Regions from separate parts of the Geobacillus sp. B4113_201601 genome, predicted to be linked through region 3. Evidence: predicted binding sites of a transcription regulator. Region 3 holds the regulator's gene; each other region holds the start of a gene.
What was found. Region 3 encodes Rex, which represses fermentation and respiration genes when NADH is low (regulators of the CRP and FNR family bind a similar motif). Its sites were predicted from a motif close to TTGTGAAATATTTCACAA; they were not measured.
Positions count from the first base shown of each region.

Region 1 (3,926 bases), on a different contig from region 3:
AAGCCATGGAAAAGGTATGTCCAAAAGCCATCCATGTTCTTGACCACTTCCATGTGATTCAGTTATTCACCGATGCACTGGAACGTTGTCGCAAATCCCTTGCCAAAGGCGGAACCAAACACGGAAGCGTTCGCCGCGTGTGCCGATTGTTAAGCCAACGTCCAGAAAAATGAACAGAAGAAGAGAGACAGGAAGTTCGACAATGGTGCCAAGAAAGTGCTTATTTACGTGATGTCTATCAAGCCCTTCAACATTTCCGTTACGTATCCAAAAGCCAAACAAGAAAGCAAGCCGAAACTCGTTTGACCCAATGGTTTGACCGGTACCTTTTTAGCGACTGTGCCGCCGTACGCCGTATTGCCAAGGCACTCATCACCCGAAGAGACGCCGTGCTTTCTTGCATCGTTTTTTCTTACTCCAATGGTCCAATGGAAGGAATCAACAACAAAATAAAATGGATCAAAAGGCGAGGATATGGGTATCGAAATATCCAGCGTTTTACTTTGCGTGTCTGTCTAGAGACCTCTATCACATTTTAACGTAAAAATCAAGTACATCTTTTGGTGATGAACCGTTTTATTACCATTTTTTACAACGTGTCTAGTGATTATTTATACCTAACCTGTAGTGCTAATCGAGTGTCAGCGCTCAACCAGCCCAAGTGTGACCATGACAATTCGTTCATTCTTGGATAATGAATGTCTTTCTTTGTCAAGCGCAAAATCAAACATAAACAAAGCGGGTGCTCCCTTCGAAAAGAGAAAGACAACCTAACATCCAAATGTGATGTTGATCAATCGTTGGCCTAGCAACAATTTGTTCCTTTGTTTCGCAGCGCCTTCGGAATATAGATGCAGTACGGTTCGCTTTCCAAATAGTCGCCCGTTACGGCGTAAGCGCGTGAACGCGAGCCGCCGCACACGTGGCGAAATTCGCAGACGCCGCATTTTCCTTTGTATTTGTCCGGATTGCGCAAGTCTTGGAAAATCGGCGAATGCCGGTAAATGTCGGCCAGCGGCGTTTCCCGGATGTTCCCGGCTTTGACCGGCAACAGCCCGCTTGGATAAACGTCGCCAATATGGGAAATAAAGATGAAGCCGTTGCCGTCATTCACCCCTCTCGGCGCGCGGCCAAGCCCGTCGACTTGCCCAGTTAATCCTTTATTCAAGACATCTTCGTAGTGAATGCCGTTGTTCGCCGTTTTTCCTTCGCGCATTTTCGCCTGCAGCACAACGCGGCGGTAATGCTGGGCGGCCGTCGTTTTAATGTCAAACGGAACGCGTTTGCTCGTCTCATACAGCCAGCGGAACACTCGCTCATGCTCGACGGGGGAAATCATGTCCGATTCTTTTCCTCTTCCGGTCGGGACGAGGAAAAAGACGCTCCAAAGAACGCATTTCAGCTTCTCAACCAATTCCGCCATTTCATCAAGCACATGAACGTTGTACCGCGAAATGACGGTGTTGATTTGCACGGGAATGTCGAGCTCATGCAAGTATTGAATCGCACGGATCGTCAAAGCAAACGAGCCGCTCGTGCCGCGGAAATGGTCGTGAATCTCGGCGTTCGGTCCGTCAAGGCTGAACGCCCAGCGCGCCAAGCCGACTTCTTTCGCCTTGCGGATCGCCTCTTTCGTCACGTTAGGCGTCGCGCTTGGCGTCATTGACACGCGCAACCCTTTATCGATCGCATATTTCGCCAAATCGTACACATCCGGCCGCATGAGCGGATCACCGCCGGTAAAAACGAGCATCGGCTGATCCATATCGTAAATCTCGTCAATGAGCTTTTTCCCTTCCTCAAACGTCAACTCGCGCGGGTCGCGGTGATATTGTGCCTCGGCGCGGCAATGAAGGCATTTTAATTGACACGCCCTGGTCAATTCCCAAATCACAATAAACGGATTTTCATTGAAATCGCGCATCCCATTCCCTCCTTGGCCTCCATTGTACCGCAATGGCTGGACGCGTTATGTGATATCCATCACATCTACAGCCAACGGCGGTTCAGACAGGCTTCGATAAGCGCTTAGGACGGATACTAGGAATCCATGAGCACATACACTGGTGTTGAAAGTTTATTTTTAATAATTTATAATAAAATTGCAAAAAATGAGAAATGGGGGATAGGAAATGAAGAAAATGAAATTTTTTAAATTCGGACTTGCCACAGCCTTGTCCGCTTCTTTGATTTCTTTTTCTTCAGGAGGAGTTTTTGCAGAAGAGAATAAAGACAGTGTTTCAAAATTGTAGGAAAATGCCATCCATTATAGCAATGAAGCAAACTTGAAAGCAGTAGTAGAAACCGGAAAAGTGACGGCTCAAGGATCAATCTCTATATCCACAGTAGGGACAGGCTCCACGTATATTTATGTTTCAGAATCTTCGGCATCCTCGTCGATTAAAGGAATTTCTCCAAATGCGTATCCTGTTAGTGAAGTAAAGGCTGTTGGAAAAACGACGAGTAAAGTTACTCTTTCATCTCATGGAGTGACTACGACGTTAATGCTTAATGGAAACTCTCTAGGTACTAAGCAAGATACTGGGTTAGGAAAAACTACTGATACAGCAACAGTTTCTCATTATCCAGTAAGTATTCCTTCTGGATGGGAATATCGAGCTACTTCCCATCACACATTATCAACTTCTACTAATATTTATATGGCTGATACAGGAGATAGTATAAGATTTTAATAAAAAAACCAAAAGCTCAAAATGCTTTGACATTTTGAGCTTTTTCATCAAGGTGAAAAACGGAAGGTGGAAAATGACAAAATGAACCGAAAAAAAAGCTATTTCATTATAGCACTCATCATGCTTTCTGTATTACTGTTTTCAGGATGCAATAATTTTTTAAAAAAAGAAAAGAGACAACCCTTGCATACAAGTGATACTATCTCTTTCCATGAAAATGAGCATTTTATTATACCCAATAATGCGCAGGAACAGCTTGGATTTATTCCTGATACCGCAACTTCATTTACAGTTGATTCGAAACTGAAAAAAAAGTGGATGATTGATAATGAATCGGTTGATATTATTTCTTTACAATCTGGAATGAAACAATTCACGTTCAACTTTATCATTGATAGTCTAAAAGATAGAGATCGTCACTTTCGACTGTTTATTTTCCATAATCAAAAATTTACCGAATTTTTGATTAACAACAAAAAATATACGTATTATGATATTCATATGAAAGGAAACGGATCCTTAAAAATTCCGATTCGTGTTCAAGTATCAAATAATTATGATTTTAGTGAGTATTTGCCTATTTTAATTGATAAAGATCAAAAACGATTTTTTACGGAAAACATACCTGTAACGAAGGTATTAGTGAGTAAAAGAAATAAAAATGATTTCTCTGAAATATCATCACATATAAAATTGGATCATGTTCAAAAGATATTTAAGAAGGAACCCAGTAAAAGCAACAAGTTTGGTCTGCCATCTGTTGTTTTGTTAAATGATCGTTTCACTCCTTTAGAGGTAGAAGAGGCTAATAAAGCACGGTATGTTCGAATTGATCAAAGTCCCCACAACATGGTAGAGGAGATCATGTTTTTTGATATGGAAGGAAATATATATGGAGTAACAGGAAAACAATCTCGTTCTTATACGTTTGAACAACCAAAAGATCAGGATTTTATCATCCCTATTCCAAAAGAAATCATTTCATCTAGCAAAGAGCGGTCTTTCTTGTTAATTAACAACAATCCAAGGGAAGAGAGTTTCATTCATCTAAATGATATAAAAAAAGGCAAAAGCAATATTTTCCTAAACTTTGCCAATCTTTATGAAATACGATAAGGTTAGAAGAAAAGAGTGGATGAAAATGAATAAAGTTTTTCGTTTACTCGTAGAAGATCTAGAACAGGAAAAAGAGAAAGCGGTCAAACAAGCGGAAAAACAGAAAGCCATCGAAAT
Region 1 is NZ_LQYX01000035.1:26,509-30,434, forward strand. It holds partial or broken gene B4113_RS04670 (ISL3 family transposase) at 1-539, shown strand, start outside; gene B4113_RS04675 (TIGR04053 family radical SAM/SPASM domain-containing protein) at 806-1,924, opposite strand; gene B4113_RS19405 (hypothetical protein) at 2,286-2,693, shown strand; gene B4113_RS04680 (hypothetical protein) at 2,760-3,809, shown strand; partial or broken gene B4113_RS04685 (transcriptional regulator) at 3,820-3,926, shown strand, end outside.
Region 1: the regulator Rex is predicted to act here: its motif matches at 1,972-1,989, upstream of B4113_RS04675 (TIGR04053 family radical SAM/SPASM domain-containing protein).

Region 2 (3,926 bases), on a different contig from region 3:
CCTTGTCTGAAACTTCATTTATATAGAAATTTAAGGTGTTTCCACAATGTGAACATCTGTTTTTGTATCGGTTATTCAATAATTGGATAGTTTTTTGAGCTGCATCTAAAGAAAGTGCCTGAACAACAAATTTATACTTATTATTAGCACAGTTGATATTTCCACAGCCAACAACGATGTTATATCTTGACATCTTGAATACCCCTCTTTTATTTATTATTTACTTTACCTCTTATTTAGAAATATATTCTTCGGTTACATGTATATGAAAACTGATTTTTTGATTAGTTAAAGGTTAGGGGTTTTTGGTATATGGTTTTAAAGAATTTAATTGAGCATACACTAGACGTAATGTATTGTTTAGGTAATTATGAGAAAACAAAAACTATTAAGGTTTTATCGTCTAAGCACCTTAGCTAAACGAAGGTTGGGCGACGTATTGGCATCAGCGCATTTTGCGCGAGATGGACTTGACGAGCGATGAGGCGATTGAATTTGCGAAACTGAACGCCAACGTCGTGCAGCCGTCGCGCACCGGCATTAACCCGTACTATTTAGGGTTGAAAATTTTCGAAGACATTGAAGAGCGTTGGAACAACCCGACCGAAGAGATGAAAAAATACGGCGTCAAGCCGGGGTCGGGGCGGGCGAAAATTTTTGAAGTGCGCGAACTGGAGTCGGACATTTCGTTTCTGCGCAACTATTTGACGAAAGAGCTCGTCATGCGCGAAGATATGTATTTGTTCCAGAAACAAGGAAAAGAATATAAAATCGTCGACAAAAACTGGGAGCCTATCCGCGATCAACTCGTCAGCATGCGAGTCAACGGCGGATTCCCGTATATCACGGTCAATGACGGCGATTATATGCGCAACGGCGAGTTGTATTTAAAACATTGGTATGAAGGGATCGAACTCGATCTGAAGTATTTGGAAAAGGTGCTCCCGTACCTTTATCAGTTGTGGGGCCGTCCGGTCCATATGGAGACGGTTGTGGAGGAAAAGCCGATGTTGTTTACGTATGACGGGAAAACGGTGCATCGAAAATATTTGTGATGACGAAAGGCAGGGACATCCTGCTTTTTTGTTTGTCACGATGAATATGTGAAAAACGACACAAATTATTCGAAATTAGTTCATACAGTGCCCATCATTTTATGAAATAATAAGAAGTAGATATTTTTGTGAAACTTATCACAAAGTCTTTATTCATTGATGGTTTGTCGGGAGGATGGATATGTGGAAGCGACACGAAAAAACGCTTGCGTTCGTTAGCTTTGCTGTTGCAGCTGTTGTCTTGCTTTCCTTGATTGGCCGTTTGTTTTCGTAAGGGGGGATAAATCGTGAACGGCTACGATCCGGTGCTGCTTAGCCGTATTTTGACGGAATTGACGCTGACGATTCATATCATTTATGCCACGATCGGTGTTGGAGTTCCGCTGATGATCGCGATTGCCCAATGGATTGGGATTCGCAAAAACGATATGCATTACATTTTGCTCGCTCGCCGCTGGACGCGCGGCTTTGTCATCACCGTAGCGGTCGGCGTGGTGACAGGAACCGCGATCGGTTTGCAGCTGTCGCTTTTATGGCCGAACTTTATGCAGCTGGCTGGCCAAGTGATCAGCTTGCCGCTGTTTATGGAGACGTTCGCCTTCTTTTTTGAAGCGATTTTCCTCGGTATTTATTTGTATACATGGGATCGGTTTGAAAATCAGAAAAAACATTTGCTTTTGCTTATCCCGGTGGCGATCGGCTCTTCGGCATCAGCGATGTTTATTACGATGGTGAATGCCTTTATGAATACGCCGCAAGGGTTTGAGGTGAAAAACGGCGAGCTTGTCAACATCGATCCGATCGCGGCGATGTTCAACCCAGCGATGCCGACGAAAGTCGCCCATGTGCTGGCGACGGCGTATATGACGTCAGCATTCGTGCTTGCTTCGCTCGCCGCTTGGCATTTATGGAAAGGCAATCGTCACATTTATCATCGCAAGGCGCTTCATTTAACGATGAAAACGGCGTTTATTTTTTCGGTAGCCAGTGCATTGGTTGGTGACTTATCGGGCAAATTTTTAGCCGAATACCAGCCGGAAAAGCTGGCGGCCGCCGAATGGCATTTTGAAACGGGCTCCCATGCGCCGTTGATCCTGTTCGGTGCGCTTGGAGAAGACGGGGAAGTGAAATATGCCTTGAAAATTCCATACGCCCTTAGCATTTTGGCTCATAACCATCCCGCGGCGGTTGTGACTGGGTTGAATGATATTCCGGAAGATGAGCGTCCGCCGCTATCCATTCATTATTTATTCGATGTGATGGTCACGATCGGGGTGTTTTTAATGGTGGTCGCAGCCGCTTATTGGCTCGGATCGATGTTTCGCTGGAAATGGACAGTGAAAAAATGGTTTTTTGGACTGCTGGTGGCGGGAGGGCCACTGGCGATGGTCGCGATTGAGGCGGGATGGTACTTAGCGGAAGTCGGGCGGCAGCCGTGGATTTTGCGCGGCTATATGAAAACGGCGGAAGGAGCGACATCGTCTGCGCATGTTGATACGATGCTTGTGTTGTTTTGCCTTTTGTATACCGTGTTGGTGATTGCAAGCGCAACAGTGCTCGTCCGTATGTTCCGCCGCAACCCGGTTGAGCGGGAGCTGGCAGAGCGGGCCAATAACGGGGAGGTGGCGCCATGACGCTCGAAGTCATTGGCATCTCGGTGTTATGGCTGTTTTTGTTCGGGTACATTCTCGTTGCTTCGATTGATTTCGGGGCTGGGTTTTTTAGCGCCTATAGTCATTGGGCAAACAAACAGCATCTTTTGCACCGCATCATTCAGCGCTATCTTTCCCCTGTCTGGGAAGTGACGAACGTCTTTCTTGTCTTTTTCTTTGTCGGCATGGTCGGCTTTTTTCCGAAAACGGCGTATTATTACGGTTCTATTTTGCTTGTCCCGGCGAGCATCTCGATCATTTTGTTAGCTATTCGCGGCTCGTACTACGCGTTTCATACGTATGGGGGGACGGAACGGAACTGGTATTTAATCGCTTATGGATTGACAGGGCTGTTGATCCCGGCCTCGCTGTCTATCGTGTTGACGATTTCCGAAGGCGGGTTTGTAGAGGCAGGCGCTTCAGGTGTTGCGCTTAATTATGGGAAGCTGTTTGCAAGCCCGTTGTCATGGAGCATTGTGCTGTTAAGCGTGACGAGCGTTCTTTACATTTCTGCCGTTTTCTTAACGTATTATGCGGACGCGGCCAAGGATGAACGAGCGCGAGCGCTGTTGCGCCGCTACGCTCTTCTTTGGAGCGGGCCGACAATGTTGTCAGCGCTGCTCATTATTTATCAGCTCCGCTACCATAATCCCGAACATTACGCCAACCTATGGAACGTGGCGTGGATGCTGGTCATTTCCTTTTTGTTTTTTGTCATGACCGTTTGGCTCCTTTGGCGGCAACGGCGATTCGGCTGGGCGTTTATTGCGTTGTTGTTTCAATACGCGTTCGCCTTTTACGCCTATGGCATTTCACATTATCCGTATTTGCTATACCCGTATTTGACCATTTATGACGGGTTTACGAATGAGACGATGGCTATGGCGTTGATCGTTGCGTTTCTTGCCGGTCTATTGTTGTTAATTCCGTCACTTTATTTGCTTATGCGTCTCTTTTTGTTTAACAAGGCATACGTGAAAGGAAAATGGGAAGGAGGGAAAGGATGATGGAGACATTTTTGCTCATGTATGCGCCGATGATCATCGTCGCCCTGTCGATCGTTGCTGCGTTTTGGGCTGGTTTGAAAGATGGGCACGTAAACGAGTAAATACCATTTTTTCGTTCATGCATAGTTTGCCGCCGATCGCCCACACTAGCGGATGAACCTGTCAACGCGCCGCGGATCCTCTTTTTATTATTGATTCTCATCGGGATGATA
Region 2 is NZ_LQYX01000035.1:174,725-178,650, reverse strand. It holds gene B4113_RS05400 (hypothetical protein) at 1-193, opposite strand, end outside; partial or broken gene B4113_RS05395 (SpoVR family protein) at 417-1,055, shown strand; gene B4113_RS05390 (cytochrome ubiquinol oxidase subunit I) at 1,343-2,689, shown strand; gene B4113_RS05385 (cytochrome d ubiquinol oxidase subunit II) at 2,686-3,714, shown strand.
Region 2: the regulator Rex is predicted to act here: its motif matches at 1,182-1,199, upstream of B4113_RS05390 (cytochrome ubiquinol oxidase subunit I).

Region 3 (3,926 bases):
CATCAAAATAATCACTATTGTTCTCATATTATCGTTATTGGCGTGGATAAGCAAATGGATGTAGAAACAAGTGTGAGTAAAATATTTGCGGGTGACGTTCAGGAAGTATCCCCCCATATGCCCGTCAAGTATAGCGGTATAACTCACATTTCGCACCCTCTCGACAAAAATCGGGAGGATTTTTTTATCTTCCTGTCGCCCCCCGAGTTCGACAGTTTTGAGGCCATTTTAGGCAAACGAAAATGGCCAGAATGCTGCAATATCAAGGATTTCATGATGCAGATCCTAGGAAAAAACGCTGAATTTCATAGGCACACGACTTTCCTACTTTAACTTTTAAAATGGATGGATATTGGTTATAATATAGGCATGTACACACGACGAGTCACACCAAAAAAGAACGATGGAATCACCTTAGCTTACCTCCATCATGAATCGTGACCGAACGTAAGGGACGAATGCGAACGTCTCATGCTTGGACATTTTTCTTCAAAAAACGGCGACCTTGGTCAACAACCGAACTGACGGCAAAACAAGCGCAACTCTTTGTAGCTCTAGGGCTGGAGCCTCCTCCGAAGATTCTAGGCATTCATCCTCGCACCTAGAAGGCCGGTGAAAAACGGCTGAGTCCCTTCATCAATAATGGGAGAACACGTGAAAAGCAGAGTCGATGCACCAAGGTTTTTCTCATTGCGAAGTGACATTGCCAAGCCGTGTCTAAGATTAAATCACCAGCCCCCTAGATACACGCCCAACGTATGCCCCAATGCCTCTCGTCCCTTTGGTATCAAGGGATGAGAGGCATTTTGTTTGCCTAGGTCGAACTCGGGTTTCCATCTATACTCGTTTCGCACAGCCGAAGAGGTGAAGGAGGCTGTACACCAATATATTCGTTTTTATAACCACGAACGTTTCCAAAAGAAATTAAACAACCTGAGCCCTTATGAATATAGGACTCAGGCTGCTTAAATGTGCTTTTTTATTCTTGTCTACTTGACAGGGGTCACTTCACCATCGGGACACCTTTTTTTATGATATGCCCATCCGTGCTCCCTTAATCTGTTTCTCGCGAACATCCCCGTCGGCAAGTGGCGATTTTCATCCCCGTCTGGAGGGAAGATCACAACTTGCCCGTGGACCTTTCCCGTGAAAATACCGGACTGACGCGGATTTGCATCCCCGGGTGAAGGGCAGATCGCGCTGCCCATAGATCTTTCCCATGAAAATGCCGGACCGGCGCGAGATTTTCACCCCCGAGTGGAGGGCAGATCGCTGCCTATGGAATTTTTTGTTTGAGAATGGCTTTGGCCGTGCGCCGCTTTACTCGTTGTCTCCTTGCTCCGCCGCTGATCGCGCCTTCCGGTAGCCGATTTTTGCGATCCAAATGCTCCCTTCATACAAAAGCGTGAGCGGAATCATGACGATCACTTGCGACAACACATCGGGCGGCGTGATAATCGCCGCGATAATTAACAGCACCAAATACGCATACTTGCGAACGCGAACAAGAAACTGCGGCGTGATAAGCCCTAAGCGAGTGAAAAACAGCACCACGATCGGCAACTGAAACACAACGCCAAACGGCAGCACAAGCTGAAGCAGAAACTGGAAATATTCGTTAATGCCGATCATTTGCTGGACCCCCAGCTGTTTAGCCAGCTGGTTCATAAATCGAACGACAAATGGAAACAAAACGAAATAAGCGAAGCTGACGCCGCCCAAAAAAAGAACAATCGATGCCGGAATATAGCTTAGCGTTACCTTCCGCTCTTTTTCATACAGACCGGGGCTGACAAACGCCCAAATTTGATACAGCAGCACCGGAGACGTCAGCACGGCGGCAATGACAAAAGCAAACTGAAAGTATACTTTGATCGGATCGGTCAGGCGAAAGGCGTTCATGGTCAGCTGCTTTGTCTCAGCCGTCCGTTGCAAATAGATAATGACATCATCGACGAAAAAGAAGCTCGCCACCAACGCCGCAGCGAAAAAAACGAGCACAATGATCAGCCGCCTTCGCAGTTCACCGAGGTGTTCATACACTGACATCTCTTTGTCATTCATGGTTCCTCATCCCGCCTTATCACCGGTCGGTTTTCGTTTCGTCCTCATCCGCAAGACCCTTGGTGGCGTCTTTGAACTCGCGCAGCGACTCGCCAAACGAACGCCCTAGTTCCGGCAGCTTTTTCGTGCCAAACAACAGCAAAATCAAAACAGCCAGCAATATATATTTCATGAATGATTCTCTCCTTTTGCCGATGGCGATGGATAGTTTTTCAAAAAGTACACAAGCGATTGCAGCTCAATGGCCAAATCGATGTGGTGAACGCGAATATGGTCAGGCACGTTCAGCCGCGCCGGAGTAAAGTTTAAAATTCCTTTAATCCCTTGGGCGACAAGGCGATCGGTCAACGCCTGAGCCGCGGAGGCCGGCACGGTTAAAATAGCGACCGGAATGTCGCCGCGCAGCCGTTCTTCCAGCTCATCGAGATGATAGACGGGCACGCCGCCGACTGTCGTCCCTACTTTTTGCTTATCAACATCGAACGCCATCACAATTTTCGTGTTATTGTTTTTCGAAAAATTATAGTTTAAAAAAGCGGTGCCTAAATTGCCGACTCCAAACAGCGCCACTTCAGTCACTTCATCCTCTTCCAACGTCTGGCGAAAAAACGACAACAAATAATGGACATTATACCCGTATCCTTTTTTGCCGAGCGCGCCAAAATACGAAAAATCGCGGCGGATCGTCGCTGGATCGACTTTCACCGCCTCGCTCAGCTCAGCGGAAGAGACGCGCTGCTTTCCTGATGCATGCAAGTTCTTTAAAAATCGGTAATAAAGCGGCAGCCGCTTAGCCGTCGCTTGCGGAATTTTCGGTTGTTCATTGCTCATTGTCTCATCCCCTAGCTAATCGGTTTTCCGTCGATAATGGCCGGATTTCCCGCCCGTTTTTTCGACCAAATACGTCGGACCGATCGTCATCCCTTTGTCGAGCGCCTTACACATGTCGTATACCGTCAACGCACAAACCGAAACAGCCGTCAGCGCTTCCATTTCCACCCCCGTGCTCCCTTTCGTTTTCACGGTCGCTGTAATGACAAGACGAGGCTCGGTTTCTTCATGCTCCCAAGAAAACGTGAAATCGACGCTCTTTAGCATCAGCGGGTGGCACATCGGGATCAGGTCAGCCGTTTTTTTGGCGGCCATGACCCCTGCCACTTGGGCGACGGCCAGCACATCCCCTTTTTTAATGTCACGGCCTTTGATTTTTTCATAAATTTCTTGGCTGACAGTGACGTTCGTTCGCGCCACCGCGACCCTGACCGTCTCTTCTTTGCCCGTGATATCGACCATCTTCGCGCGTCCCTCTTCATTAAAATGGGTAAACGATGACAAAGCCATCTCCTCCATGTCTACACTATACATGATTTTTCTCCTTCTGTCTTTGACCGTCTGAGCGACATACGTTAAACTATTCCGAGAGGTGAACCGACATGATGATTTTGCAAGTGCGTGGACTCACGAAATATTTTGGCGCTGACCTTATTTTATCGAATATTAAACTAGAAATACAGTCCCGCGACCGCATCGCCCTTGTCGGCCGAAACGGAGCGGGAAAATCGACATTATTAAAAATCATCGCCGGCGAACTATCTTTTGACAGCGGTGAAATCATCAAACCAAACCATCTCAAAATCGGCTATTTGGCACAACAGAGCCGGTTGGAATCATCACGCTCCATTTGGGAGGAAATGCTCGACGTGTTCGCACCGCTTCAAGCGATGGAACAACAGCTGGCTGCGCTCGGCTCTCAGCTTGGCGATCCCGATGTGCTCGCCGATCCCGTCCGCTATGAAAAAACGCTGAAAATGTACGATGAACTGCAAGAGCAGTATAAGGAACAAGGCGGCTATCAATATGAG
Region 3 is NZ_LQYX01000080.1:3,944-7,869, forward strand. It holds partial or broken gene B4113_RS21200 (transposase) at 442-605, shown strand; gene B4113_RS21205 (IS3 family transposase) at 811-969, shown strand; gene tatC (twin-arginine translocase subunit TatC) at 1,321-2,064, opposite strand; gene tatA (twin-arginine translocase TatA/TatE family subunit) at 2,084-2,236, opposite strand; gene B4113_RS11220 (redox-sensing transcriptional repressor Rex) at 2,233-2,895, opposite strand; gene moaC (cyclic pyranopterin monophosphate synthase MoaC) at 2,911-3,399, opposite strand; gene B4113_RS11230 (ABC-F family ATP-binding cassette domain-containing protein) at 3,498-3,926, shown strand, end outside.

Region 4 (3,926 bases), on a different contig from region 3:
CGGTCGTCGGAAACGAAACGTACTACATTGGCCGCCCATCCTTGCTCGCTGAGGTGCTCGGCCGTTTGCCGGATGAAGCGGAACAGCGAATCGCCACCTTCCGCCAAGAAGGAAAAACAGTGATGGCGATCGGCACGGCCCGTCGGCTGTTAGGATTGATCGCGGCGGCTGATCGACCGCGGCCGTCCGCCGCGCCGACCGTTGCAGCATTGCGGCGTCTCGGGGTCAAAGAGATCGCCATGGTAACCGGCGACCATAAACAAACCGCCCAAGCCATCGGCCGCCAAGCCGGCGTGTCGGCCATGTGCGCCGGGCTGCTGCCCGAGCAGAAGCTGGCGGCGATCCGCGAGCTGAAACAACGTTATGGCATAACGGCCATGGTCGGCGACGGAGTGAATGACGCCCCCGCTTTGGCCGCAGCCGATATCGGCGTGGCGATGGGCGGAGCGGGGACGGATGCCGCTTTGGAAACGGCGGACGTCGTGCTGATGGCCGACGACTTGCGCCAATTGCCATACACCGTTCGCCTCGGTCGCCGGACGCTTGCGATCATCAAGCAAAACATTGCCTTTGCCTTAGGGTTAAAAGCGTTAGCGCTCGTTGCCGCCATCCCCGGCTGGCTCACCCTTTGGCTCGCGGTGTTCGCTGATATGGGGGCGACATTGCTCGTGACCTTCAACAGCATGCGCCTGTTGCGGGTGAAGGAAGAAGGAGATGGGCAGTGAGGACCAACCGGAGTCTCCGGCTTGGCGAACTAGGACAAGAAGAAGCAAAAGACACGGAACGGCTTTCGCTTCCGTGTCTTTTTCGTTTTCTGCTGTTTTCATCCGTTCTCAAGTTGTCACGCGCAGGCATCGCGGCTTACGCTTTCTTCAACTTACGATCGTTAAGGAAAGGTCCATTTTTCCTTTGTCGCTTGCTTTTTCTGTAAAGCGGTTTAGGCAAAATAACCAAGCTGCCGCAGCGCTTCTTCGCTCATTCGCTTCGGCGTCCACGGCGGGTTCCACGTCACTTGGACACGCACGTCGTGGATGCCGTCGATTTGTTCCAACGCCCGCTTGACGCCGCCGGCAATCGAGTCATGAAGCGGGCAGCCGGGGGTTGTGAGCGTCATGAGCACATCGATTTGGCCGTCTTGAATTTGCAAGCGGTAAATCAGCCCTAAGTCGACTACATTAATGCCAAGCTCCGGGTCAATGACCGTTTTCAGCTGATGAATGGCGAGTTCACGAATATCCATGTTGATTCCCTCCTTGATTGTCATTTCCAAAAGGCTAGGAAGACGCGATGTTCCAGCGCTTGTTCTTAGCCAAAAAGACATGATGCCTGACTGTTTCTCAAACGAGGCGATTGGCTGCCAAAGCGCCTTCATCGATGCGCCGGGCCGCTGGTGGCCGATGTCGTTATTTGCGCAAGACCGCTAAAATCGTGCCGGCAAACAAGATGCTGAGTCCAGCAAATAGCGTTTGGAAGGCGGCAAACAGCGTAGTGTTGGTGAACAAAAGCGCCGCCGCGGCGAGCACCAAGGCGACAGTGAACAGAAGACACTGAACGGTGATCAACCGTTCATTCATCATTTGTTTTAACGTCGGCACATTTTCTTGACCGACTTTTTCGCTATAGCGATGGGTCCACCATAAAAACGGCACAATTTTGAACAAATAGCCGACGATGCTGAAGAGAATCCAGCCAACAATGAATAGATAAATAATGATGCCAAGCAGCCGTCCGCTGCCGACAACGACGGAGGCGAAGGCGGCAATGTGCAGCCCAAGGCCGATGACGATGGCCGATAACGAAAATCGAAACGGGCGATCGAGCGCCTTTTTCATCCGCTTTTGCAAAATCGCATAGATGTGCCAAGTGAAAAGAGCGAATCCAGCCGCCAGCAAAGAGGAGCCGACCGCTAGCCATGTCCGGCCCGGCAGGAACAGGCTGATCAGCCCCACCGCAATTCCGCTCGTATACAGTGCATAGACGTAGCGCGCCGGCCGCATCGAAAAGCCGTGGGCGAGGGAAAACATCGGCGCCATTTTATACGAAAAGCCCATAATGAGCAGGGTAAACCAGCCGCACAGCCCAAACAGCACATGCAGGCCGAACACCGTTTCATGACTGTTGGCGCCTGTGGCGGCGAAAAAGTGAAAGGCAAGCAACGCCCCGGCGGCGCCCGTCAACAGCAAAAACAACAAGGAAGTCGCGACAAACAGCGTCATGATCGTTTTGTTTTTTTGTTGCTTTAATGTCATCGCCATTTGCCAGACAAACAGCACGATGCCGAACAGCACAAGCAAGCTAGGGAGAAACGCTTGGTTTGGCGTAAACACGAAACTGGCGGCAAAGGCGACGATGCCGAAAGCGGTGATCGCAAACTGCCAAAAACCGAGCCGCTCGTTCCAAATCGGTGTCAAAAAGGCGACCGGAACGAGCTGGTACATCGCTCCCATCGCCGCCATTAAGGCGAAACCAAGCAGGGCCAAATGGGCCGCCGCCCACACGAGCGGCAGTCGGAACGCGCCGCCGCTCATTGCGGGAACAGCCGCCAGCAGCACAAGCTGCGATGCGGCGAACGCCAGCACGGCGAAAATGATAAAGGAAAACGGAAGGCCGATGTCCGTTTCCGTTCCGGTGCGGGCCGGAAACATGGCGCTCATCCTTTCGTAATCCGAATTTCAAAGCTGCCGTCTTCACGTGCGACCGTCTCGTGCCGGTAGCCCAGCTCGTCAAGCTGCTCGTACAAAAACATCGGTCGGCGATCGTTAATGATCGTCAGCGTCTCGCCAAGGTTCAGCTTAGCGAGGGCAGCGAGCGTCCGCATCATCGGCTGCGGCGGCTCGAGTCCGCGGTTATCGAGGATCATCGGTCATTCCCCCTGCTTCACAAACGTTACTTTCCAATGTTTTTTTTCAATTTGTTCCACTTCGTACGTAAATCCTTTCGCTTTCATAATCGGAAACAACGGCAGCGGCTTGAACGGGGCGTGTAAAATGAACGTATCGCCCGGCTGCAGCGGCTTGATGGCGTTCATAATTTTTTCAAACGGTTCCCGCTTTTGCCGCAAATCTTCGCGTACATCGAGTTCAATCGTTGTGGCCATCCACATTCCCTCCTTTTTGCTATTATGATAATCATTTTCATTATGGAATGTTGTGATATAGCTCACAACTACGGGGTCGGAATACGATATGTCTGCCGCTGGTTCGAAAACGATAGATGGTTTGTTCTGAACGTGCGATGTACAGTCATTTCCTCGCCATCTGACTCTCAATTGAGGATAAGGGCGGCATTCATCCCCATTTTCACGATAAGCTGCATGTTAGACAAAGGGGGATTAGAAAAAGATTTCTTGCTCAAGCCCTTCTTGGTCGATCAAATAAAAGCCGTGTTTGTCGACATGGATCAACCCTTTCCGTTTCAGCTGGCTCAACGTCCGGCTGACCGTTTCGCGGGCGGTGCCGATCATATTGGCCAGCTCACGGTTTGTCACATGGGCGGTGAGACGGTGCCACTTCCCTTGTTTGACGGCATTCGTCCGCGTCAACCGCAGCAAAAGCAGCACGATTTGTTCGTACGTATTATGAAGCACTTGCGCTTCGAGCCGGTTTTGCAAGTCAACAATTTTTTCGCCCATGACGCGAAACAGCTTCATGCATAGCTCAGGGCTGGCCATCAGCACTTGTTCAAAATCATGGATGCAGATCGCGATCAATGTCGCTTCTTCCATCACTTCGGCGTGAGCCGGGTAGGCGCCTTTTAAGAAAAAGCCGGCGTGCGGAAACATTTCCCCTGTCTGCAAAATCGAAACGATTTGTTCTTTTCCGCTTACATCTGTTTTGTAAATTTTCACTGTGCCGGAATGAATGAAATAGACGCGCTCTAACGGGTCGCCTTGCATAAAGACAAACGTCCGCGGTTTGTAGACGCGC
Region 4 is NZ_LQYX01000035.1:39,625-43,550, reverse strand. It holds gene B4113_RS04755 (heavy metal translocating P-type ATPase) at 1-725, shown strand, start outside; gene B4113_RS04745 (metal-sulfur cluster assembly factor) at 938-1,240, opposite strand; gene B4113_RS04740 (hypothetical protein) at 1,404-2,654, opposite strand; gene B4113_RS04735 (DUF2249 domain-containing protein) at 2,651-2,860, opposite strand; gene B4113_RS04730 (DUF2249 domain-containing protein) at 2,864-3,097, opposite strand; gene B4113_RS04725 (Crp/Fnr family transcriptional regulator) at 3,332-3,926, opposite strand, start outside.
Region 4: the regulator Rex is predicted to act here: its motif matches at 3,148-3,165, upstream of B4113_RS04730 (DUF2249 domain-containing protein).